DNA from 3 places in the Pseudoalteromonas sp. NCCP-2140 genome. Region 3 is predicted to be linked to each of the others. Evidence: predicted binding sites of a transcription regulator. Region 3 holds the regulator's gene; each other region holds the start of a gene.

Region 1 (3,284 bases), on a different contig from region 3:
AATGGCGGCAAATCAAGCTTTATAGAGCGCGCTGCGGGGCCCTCACCTATCATAATATCCAGCTGATAATCTTCCATTGCAGGATACAAAATCTCTTCGACTTGCGGGCTCAAACGGTGTATTTCGTCAATAAACAGCACGTCGCCTTCCTCAAGGTTCGTTAAAAGCGCAGCTAAATCGCCTGCTTTTTCGAGTACTGGCCCCGACGTTGTTTTAATATTAACGTTAAGCTCGTTGGCAACAATATTTGCAAGTGTGGTTTTACCAAGACCCGGTGGACCAAATATTAATAAATGATCCAGCGCTTCGCCACGGTGGCGAGCTGCCTCGATAAAAATTTCCATTTGTTGCTTAACATGCGGCTGGCCTGTGTAATCGGTTAACAGCTTTGGTCGTATGGCACGATCAACACTGTCTTCGTTACTTTGTTCACTCGCATCTATTAAGCGATCTGCTTCAATCATGGTTTACTCACAACATTGATTTTAGAGCTTCTTTAATTAGAACCTCGGTCGTCATATCTGGTTTGTTCACTGTTTTAACCGCCTTTTGTGCTTGCGGTAGCTTATAGCCTAATGCCACAAGTGCTGATACTGCATCATCGGCAGCATTATTTGCCACTAGAGTATCATCACTTGATGGCTCAATGACGGCATTATCGCTAAATGGTGTAAATAAGTCATTACCCCAATCTTTGAGTCTGTCTTTCATTTCGAGCACTAAACGCTCAGCCGTTTTTTTACCAACACCCGGCAATTTTACCAGTGTTGTTGCATCTTCATTATTAACACAGCTTACAAATTGCTGCGCCGACATACCCGATAAAATAGCTAGACCAAGTTTTGGCCCAACACCATTGGCTTTTAAAAGCTCTCTAAATAAAGCGCGCTCGGTTTTGTTGTTAAAGCCAAATAATAGCTGGGCATCTTCACGCACCACAAAATGGGTATAAATAACCGCTTGCTCACCCACTGCCGGTAAATCATAAAAGCAGGTCATCGGCATTTGTACTTCGTAGCCTACACCACTTACTTCAATAAGAATTTCTGGCGGCTGTTTTTCTACTAGTAAGCCATTTAATCGACCAATCATATTACTTCCTTAATCGTCCTCTTACGGTTTTGCTCGCACTGCCCGCAAGTTTTATTAAATTTTGTTCTGAGTGAGCATGACAAATAGCAATTGCTAAGGCATCTGCGGCATCGGCTTGAGGGGTACCAGGCAGCTTTAAAATGTTTTTAACCATATGCTGTACTTGAGACTTATCGGCGCCGCCATTGCCTACAACGGCCTGCTTAATTTGCCTAGCTGAATATTCATAAACTGGCAGCTCTGCCATTGAAGCACCAACGATAGCAGCGCCACGTGCTTGACCGAGTTTAAGCGCTGAGTCTGGGTTGTGTGCCATAAACACTTTTTCGATAGCAAAACTGTCTGGTGAGAATTGCTCTACCAATTGACTGATCCCTTGGTAAATCATTTTTAAGCGTACCGGAAAATCGTGATCGGCCAATTTAATGCAGCCACTACCTAAATAAGTGAACTTAGCACCTTGGTGAGCAATCACGCCGTACCCTGTTAATCGTGAACCAGGATCAATCCCTAAAATAATCGCCAACTAACTGAACCGTCTATTATCATTATTATCTGCGGTTAATAATGCCAGAGCACTGTATAAATTACCAGTAACCAATTGCAATTCATAAAAAATGCCCGCAATTGCGAGCATTTTATAGTCAACCTTCAAGAGACTTTTACGCGAGCGAGCGTAATAAGCCTTGGGTATTTTTTCGCATTGTTCGCGCTATCATCAAATAGCCTAAACATGCCACAAATAAGCCACCGACTGCTGGGCCAATCACCCAAATATGAGGATGGAACTTACCTGCTAAATCGAACATTTGTTTTTGCACTATTAACAAAGCGATGTCACTGACTATGGCTGCCACTAAGCCTGCAGTAACGCCTAATAGTAAAAACTCATATAAGGTGGCATTTTTAATTAAGCGCCCTTTCGCACCTAAAGTCCGCAAAATAACAATCTCTTGCATTCGCTCGCCTAAACTTGCTTGCACTTGTGAAATAAGCACTAAAGCGCCACAGGCAACCACAATCGCTAGTACAAAGCCAATCGCTAACGATACTTGCTCAATGGTTGAGCGAATTTGTTTAATGAAACTCTCAACATCTATCACGTTAACCGTTGGGTATTGACGCATTAGCTCATTAAACTCACGTTTTTTCTCTGCTTTAACATTTACTGATGAAATATAAGTAGCAGGAAAGCTCGCTAGCACGTCAGGGCTTAAAATAATAAAGAAGTTAGGTTTAAGCGTGGTCCAATTAACCTTGCGTACACTGGTAATTTTTGCGTCAAACGACTGCGCACCAATTAAGAAAGTAAGCGTATCGCCAATTTGTATATCAAGGCGTTCAAGCATCGACTCTTCTACCGACGCCTCGGCTACTGAGTCTTCACTGAACCATGTACCGTCGATAAGCTCGTTTTGATTAGGCAAGTCTTTACGCCAAGTTAGGTTTAACTCACGGCCAATACCAGAGCGGGCTTCTTCATCTTTCTTTTCGTTGTCCTCTTGCGATACTTCGCGGGCAACCAACTCGCCATTAACAGCGTTTACACGGCCACGAACAACCGGATAGAAATCAGACGTTGGCATATCGTTTTGCGCTAAGAAGCTAGTAATAGGCTCTAACTCTTGCTCAGTAATGTTCACTAAAAATGAATTAGGTGCATTTTCAGGAAGCTGAGACTGCCAATCCGAAATCATGTCGTTCTTAAGTACAATTAAAAACAGTAATAGCTTGATAGCCAACGCAAAGCTAATTAATTGCACAGCATTCACATTTGCACGCTTTTGAATTGACGCAATCGCCAATGACCAACTATTGCCCGGACTCAAGCCAAGTTTGCGGCCACCGCCAAAAATAACCTTTGATAACCCAAATAACACCGCAATTAAAAATGCCGTCGAAAGGAACAAAATTGCACTAATTTTGATGTTGTTACTAAATAACCACATCAGTAAAAATACAGTAAGCGCCGACATAGTAAGGTGCACTTTACTTACTAATAAACGGTCGCCTAAGTTACGGCGAAGTACACGTAGCGGCGGAATATCAAATAAATCGAGTAGCGGTTTAATTGAAAACATAACCGCACAAATCACACCCGTGCTGATCGCAATAATCCAAGGCTTTACCGATGCACTCGGCAATGCTGTGCCCATGGTTTGTGCCAAATAATCCGTGGCAACCGCTTGTAA
Region 2 (3,284 bases), on a different contig from region 3:
AAGTGAGTCTTTGCAAGCTGTTAGTGTGTAACAGCCAGCCTAGATATGATTAATGAAAAGGAGCTGGTTGGCTCCTTTTTCGTATAATTTCATCTTAGATACTTGCACCCAATGCCCTGTCTAAGCATAATCTTGAAAACAATTTGAAATTGGAACTTTCATGAATTGGTTAGCAGAATTAGCAACTAAAAGAACACCTTGGTTATTATTAGCCGTTATTTCCCTCGCATTTGAAATCACTGCGTTATTTTTTCAATACAACATGGGCCTTGAGCCATGCATCATGTGTATTTACCAACGTACCGCTGTTTTAGGTTTACTTGCAGCAGGTGTGATGGGTGCAATTAACCCACAAAATATGGTTGTTCGCTTAGTCGCATTTGCCACTTGGGGTGTCTCTGCAATTTGGGGTTACTTTATTGCCAAAGAACACATTGCAATGCAAAACAATACTGACCCTTTTGCATTTAGCTGTGCATTTGAACCTAACTTCCCAAGTTTTATGCCCCTGCATGAATGGATCCCTAGCTTCTTTGCCGCTACTGGTGATTGCGGAAATATCGATTGGCAGTTTGCTTCTATGAGTATGCCAGCATGGATGGAAGTGATTTTTGCAGCATTTTCAGTGGTATTTGTGGCTGTTTTAGTTAGCCGATTAGTGAGCAAAAAGTCGCTATAATGATTTATTTTTTTACTAGTCAAATCCCTGCTTTAAAAAGCTTTAAAGTAAGGCAACGTCAGCAAATAATTGCTCTTGCTTTGGCTCATTTAAGTCCAAGCAAAAAGATCATTTTATCGGTTTGTAAGCTTGCTTTTTTAGCGCCATTATTTTTAGGCTTAGCCTACTTTGAAGGTTGGATGCTTATTCCTTGGTTGTTGTTAGCAGGCTTAAGTTACCCACTTATTACAACACCTATCGAAAACATGTTCGCATTAGCGCATTTAGACAAAGCTATCGATGAATTTAAACAGGGCGAATAACGCCCTGTTTAGGTGTATAGCCTGCTGTTTATAATGTAATTTTCCCCTCAAGTTTAGCAAATAGCTTATCGCCTATTCCTTTTACTTCTTTTAATTGCTCTACCGACTTAAACGGTCCCTGTTTTTTGCGGTGCTCAACAATTGCTTTAGCTTTTGACTCCCCAATACCCGGTAATTGAGTAAGTTGATCTATGCTGGCTTTGTTTATACTGAGCTTTTGCATTTTAACTTGTGTTGCTTCTGTTGGTTTAACGGCGAATGCCGATGTAGCAGGTAGTAACGCAATACTTGTGGCAAGTAAAATACTTGATAGTAATTTCATAATTTCCTCCATGATGTCCATCTTGGACAGATAGTTAGCTATTACCCAACACTCACTCCATCGCTTGTGTTTAACTTTGGGTAACAATTTAAATAAAGCTAATGTCCCTACTATTGTCAAATTTGTTAAATAAAATTTTTCTCAAGTTACTTGCAAAGTAAGCCTCGAAGCATTACTGTATATAAAAACAGTAATCAAAGTAGCGGTATTGCGCTGCAAATGCCACGCTTAAATGCAGGAGAAATCATGGCTGTTGTTGTTAAATATGTTGTAGAAAGAAACGGAGTCGAGCGCATGACGTTTACTACTAAGAAAGAAGCTGATGCGTATGACAAAATGCTCGACATTGCTGAGTCATTAGAACTAATGCTTGAAAAAGTTGATGTACCATTAAGCGAGCAACAAATTGAGTCACTGGCGCTTGAAATGGCAAAAGAAAAAGACCAATTTATGGCGGTACTTAAAGGTGCAAAAGACGCCCCAGCTAAGCCTAAAAAAGCAAAGTCAGACGACAACGTTGCTGATATAACAGAAAAAGCGGCAAGCTAAACGCAAATTTAGATCATAAAAAAGGGCAACAGATGTTGCCCTTTTTTGTGTTTAATCAAAAACTACAGTGACGACTCAACTTCATCAAATAAGTCTGTAATTTCTTTTTTCGGCTCAGCAGTTGTAAGGCTAACAACAACAATAGCAATTGTTGATAAAATAAAGCCTGGGACAATCTCATAAATGATTGCACTTAATGCTTGGCCATCAATTGTAATTGGCGCGTAAATCCAAAACAGCACTGTTGCAGCACCAACAACCATACCACTAATAGCGCCTTGTAAGTTCATACGCTTCCAGTAAAGGCTCAGTAATACGAGTGGACCAAATGCAGCACCAAAACCAGCCCATGCATTACTCACTAAATCTAAGATAGAGCTATCGCGGTCATAGGCTAGGTAAATAGCAAATAGAGCAACCAAAATAACACTAATACGACCTACTAAAACCAGCTCTTTTTGAGATGCACTACGGTTTAAATAAATCTTATAAAAATCTTCGGTTAGTGAGCTTGAACAAACTAATAACTGTGATGAAATAGTACTCATAATCGCCGCTAAAATAGCTGCCAATAAGAAGCCGGCAATTAAAGGGTGGAAGATAAGCTCAGACAACACTAGGAAAATCGTTTCTTTATCATCAATTGGCATTTGGTTTTCAAGCATATAAGCAGCACCAAATAGACCTGTTAGCACAGCACCAATAGCAGAAAGCGTCATCCACGACATACCCACACGGCGCATCGTCGGCATATCTTTCACAGAGCGCACAGACATAAAACGCACAATAATATGTGGTTGACCAAAATAACCAAGGCCCCATGCCATGGCAGAAATAATCGCTATCGTTGAACCACCTGCAAACCAATCCATCATATTAAGTGCATGAATTTCTGATTCTTTTGGTGAGCTTAATAATAAGTCATAGCGTGCATTTGCAAGTGTATCCATAACTGGCTGATCAAGCATGGTAAACGTTGCAATTGGCACAGCCAGCAACGAGATAAACATGATACAGCCTTGTACAAAGTCAGTCAGGCTCACTGCTAAGAAGCCACCAAACAAGGTATATAACACGACAACACCTGTTGTGATGTACAGACCCATTTCGTAGCTCATATTAAATGAGTTTTCGAACAACTTGCCGCCTGCAACAACACCTGATGAGGTATACAAGGTGAAGAAAACAATGATTACAATCGCAGAGATCACACGCAGAATATTTTTATTATCATCAAAGCGGTTCGCGAAGTAATCTGGAATGGTGATTGAGTCATTCGCCTTTTCTGTGTAAACACGTAAACGAGGCGCGACTAGGAAGTAGTTAGCCCAAGCACCGAGTACTAGACCTATGGCAATCCAAACCTTGCTTAAACCAAACAAATACATTGCACCCGGTAGACCCATTAGCAGCCAACCACTCATGTCTGATG
Region 3 (3,284 bases):
AGCTCTTCTTTCGGTAATGTTTGATCAAGCAAAGCAGCATCTGCTGCAGCCGCATTGGCTTTTTCTTGCTTGGCATCTGCAAGCCAATTAGCAAATTCATCTTCAGGTAAGGCTTTCACCACAACAGGCATAAAGCCATGATCTTTACCGCATAACTCAGCACATTGACCACGGTATACTCCTGGCTCGTTAATACGTGTCCACGCTTCATTGATAAACCCAGGATTTGCATCCTTTTTAACCGCAAAATCAGGCACCCACCATGAATGAATTACATCGTCTGAGGTCATTAAAAAGCGAACTTTTTTATTGATAGGAAGTACTAGCGGTTTATCTACTTCAAGCAAATAATGCTCAGTTTTCTCTGCTTGGTTGTCTATTTGATCTTTAGGAGTAGATAGAATCGAGTAATAAGCAATGTCTTCACCCATGTACTCGTAATGCCACTTCCATTGTGAGCCAGTCACTTTAATGGTGATATCGGCTTTAGAGGCATCTTCCATGGCAATTAAGGTTTTTGTGGCAGGCACAGCCATGGCGATTAAGATGACAAATGGAATGGCAGTCCAAAGTATTTCAACTTTTGTACTTTCATGAAATTGGGCAGGCTTGGCCCCTTTGGATTTACGGTGGTGTATTAAAGCCCAAAACATCACCGCAAATACGATGATGCCGATTACACAGCAGATAATAAATATCGTCATGTGTAACTCATAAACATTATTACTTATATCGGTCACCCCTTTACGCATATTGTATTGGCTATTTGCCAATGCAAGCTCAGGAAGTGCAAACAATATAAGCCACAAGGCGTAACGCAGTTTACCCATGTGACGGCTCCTTTAGATGCTATTGCAAGACGCAAAGCGAAAAGGCGATACAACAAGGTGCCCATTCGTTTTTCTTATTGTTCAGAGCGACTACGTATCATTTTGACCCACTTATGATACCGACCCCATGACTAACACCTCGCACATTTTTGTGTCTTTTTATTAATTAGGTGTTAATACAGTGTATTAACCAATTAGTTAAAAAATAACCAATAAGCAAGTTTTAATGATAATAAATGTTTATTTTGGTGCATAAATAACAACTATAATCAGCGCGTTATTTAATGTTTAGGAGTAAGAACGAAATATAAAAAGAGAGGAAAACTGCGCCATATAAGGCTTTAAATGAAGAGTAAGGATTCACAAATCCTAATTAAGTAGTAAAATTTCAGCGGCGCACCAAATTGAGTCAATTTAATGCACCAAATTGGGAGCGTTTACATCCAGTCAGCGTTACGAATAACACCTACCGCTAACCCCTCGATGTTGAACGACTCATGCTCAAGGTCAACCTCAATAGGCGAAAACTCTTCGTTCTCAGCGTGTAAAAGTACTTTGCGACCCGCCTTTTCTAGACGCTTAACTGTTACATCTTCATCGACTCGAGCTACAACTACTTGCCCGTTTTCAGCAACTTGTGTTCTGTGTACTGCAAGCAAATCGCCATCCATAATACCAATGTCTTTCATACTCATACCATTTACACGCAGTAAGAAATCGGCAGCAGGTTTAAATAATGAAGGATCAACTTGGCAGTGACTTTCAACATGCTCTTGCGCCAAAATAGGTTCACCAGCTGCAACACGGCCAATTAAAGGTAAGCCTAGTTGCTCTGGCTCATCTTCTTCAATTAACTGAATACCGCGACTCGCCCCAGGCTTCATTTTGATCATGCCTTTTTTTGCCAGTGCTTTTAGGTGTTCTTCAGCAGCGTTGGCACTTTTAAAACCCAATGTTTGAGCTATTTCAGCACGCGTAGGTGGCATGCCTGTATCTTTAATAAAGACTTTAATTAGTTCTAAAATTTGCGATTGGCGTTTAGTTAATGGGCGCATACAACTGGTTTTCCATACAGTACATTTAACTGTGAGTATATACAGTTATTTGAAAATCGCAAATTTAAATTAACCCCATCATATTGCTACAAAACTAACATTGAACCACACCGAAAGATGCCATAAGGTATTATCTTTAATTAGCAGGCTAAGGAAACACAATGAGTATTTGGCACCAACCAATCACGTTAGAGCTTTGCAAAGAGCTAGAACAAGGGATTACCGGTCAAGGCACTTTAATGAAAACTATGGGCATTGAGGTAACTGAAATTGGCGATGATTATTTAATGGCAACCATGCCTGCTATTCCTGAGCATCATAACCCTATGGGCATGGTCCATGGCGGAGCAAACGTTGTATTAGCAGAGACAGTGGCAAGCTATGCAGCCAATTTCGTGGTTGATTTCAAAAAGTTTTATGCTGTTGGCCAAGAAATTAATGCCAACCACATGAAAGCGTCACGCAAAGGAACGTTAACAGCAACTGCGAGACCGCTGCATTTAGGTAAGCGAACTTCTGTTTGGGATATTAAAATTACCAATGCCGCAGGAGAGCTTTGCTGCGTATCAAGAATGACCGCAGCTGTTGTAGAGCGATAAATTCTGGCTATTTTTCGACAGGATAAATAGTAATTTCAATCCCTGCGCCAATTGCAGAGATACGTAACAAGGTATCGGCATGCAGGGGTTGGTTAAAGCATTTAGGCGAATTACCTGATTCAAAGCCTATATCAAATGTACGCTTTGAGCACGATAACCACTGTTTTAATGCATTGCGCGAGCAAGACTCAATAAGCTCGCAAAGCTGGTTAATGGCTTTATCTGGAGAGCTGATATCTGCGGTTGCTTCAATACGTGCTAGTTGGCGGTATTCATCTTGGTCATAATGTAAAACCATGGCGTTTTTCTTCAAATCAGCAACAAGCGCACTAATATCGTGCTTTGACTCAAGCTCCAGATCTACATTTAAAAATTGAATTTCCGACATACTCTCGTTTTTACCCTCTATTTATATCGACTGAAACTTTAACTCAGTTTTGTATATATACCAAATCTAGAATACAGTTAATGCGACATTATGCCGCATTGGCAATCTAGCTAAACAACCTAAAATAGCGCCCACATAACAATAATAACGGGGTAATAATGAATAAACGCCTGTTTAAGTATGCTCGTAAAGGGCATAAATGGCTTGGCTACTTACTTGCTTTGCAGATCTTTTTTTGGCTCTTAGGTGGGCTGGTAATGAGCTCATTACCACTTGAAAAAGTGCATGGTAAGCATCTGGCTAATCGCAGTTTAAGTAGCCCATTTTTATTGTCGGACTACCCTGCTTCAATTGATAAAATAACAGCGCAATTCGAGCAAATCGAGGGTATTAAATATAGCCATTTTTTAAA

The links. Region 3 encodes LexA, which represses DNA repair genes until DNA is damaged. Its sites were predicted from a motif close to TACTGTATNNNNATACAGTA; they were not measured.
Region 1: ruvC (crossover junction endodeoxyribonuclease RuvC) is a predicted target of LexA. The motif match lies at 1,669-1,688, and genes of this name have one in related genera.
Region 2: NFU46_RS05115 (YebG family protein) is a predicted target of LexA. The motif match lies at 1,477-1,496, and genes of this name have one in related genera.

Annotation. Positions count from the first base shown of each region.
Region 1 covers NZ_BRCZ01000001.1:118,594-121,877, reverse strand. Annotated here, with positions in the region: gene ruvB (Holliday junction branch migration DNA helicase RuvB) at 1-464, opposite strand, end outside; gene ruvA (Holliday junction branch migration protein RuvA) at 472-1,092, opposite strand; gene ruvC (crossover junction endodeoxyribonuclease RuvC) at 1,094-1,618, opposite strand; gene NFU46_RS00595 (ABC transporter permease) at 1,755-3,284, opposite strand, start outside.
Region 2 covers NZ_BRCZ01000002.1:252,801-256,084, reverse strand. Annotated here, with positions in the region: gene NFU46_RS05135 (chorismate mutase) at 1-31, shown strand, start outside; gene dsbB (disulfide bond formation protein DsbB) at 161-679, shown strand; gene NFU46_RS05125 (DUF6170 family protein) at 679-981, shown strand; gene NFU46_RS05120 (helix-hairpin-helix domain-containing protein) at 1,010-1,303, opposite strand; gene NFU46_RS05115 (YebG family protein) at 1,550-1,852, shown strand; gene putP (sodium/proline symporter PutP) at 1,915-3,284, opposite strand, start outside.
Region 3 covers NZ_BRCZ01000011.1:28,359-31,642, reverse strand. Annotated here, with positions in the region: gene coxB (cytochrome c oxidase subunit II) at 1-830, opposite strand, end outside; gene lexA (transcriptional repressor LexA) at 1,268-1,885, opposite strand; gene NFU46_RS17180 (PaaI family thioesterase) at 2,047-2,484, shown strand; gene NFU46_RS17175 (hypothetical protein) at 2,492-2,872, opposite strand; gene NFU46_RS17170 (hypothetical protein) at 3,031-3,284, shown strand, end outside.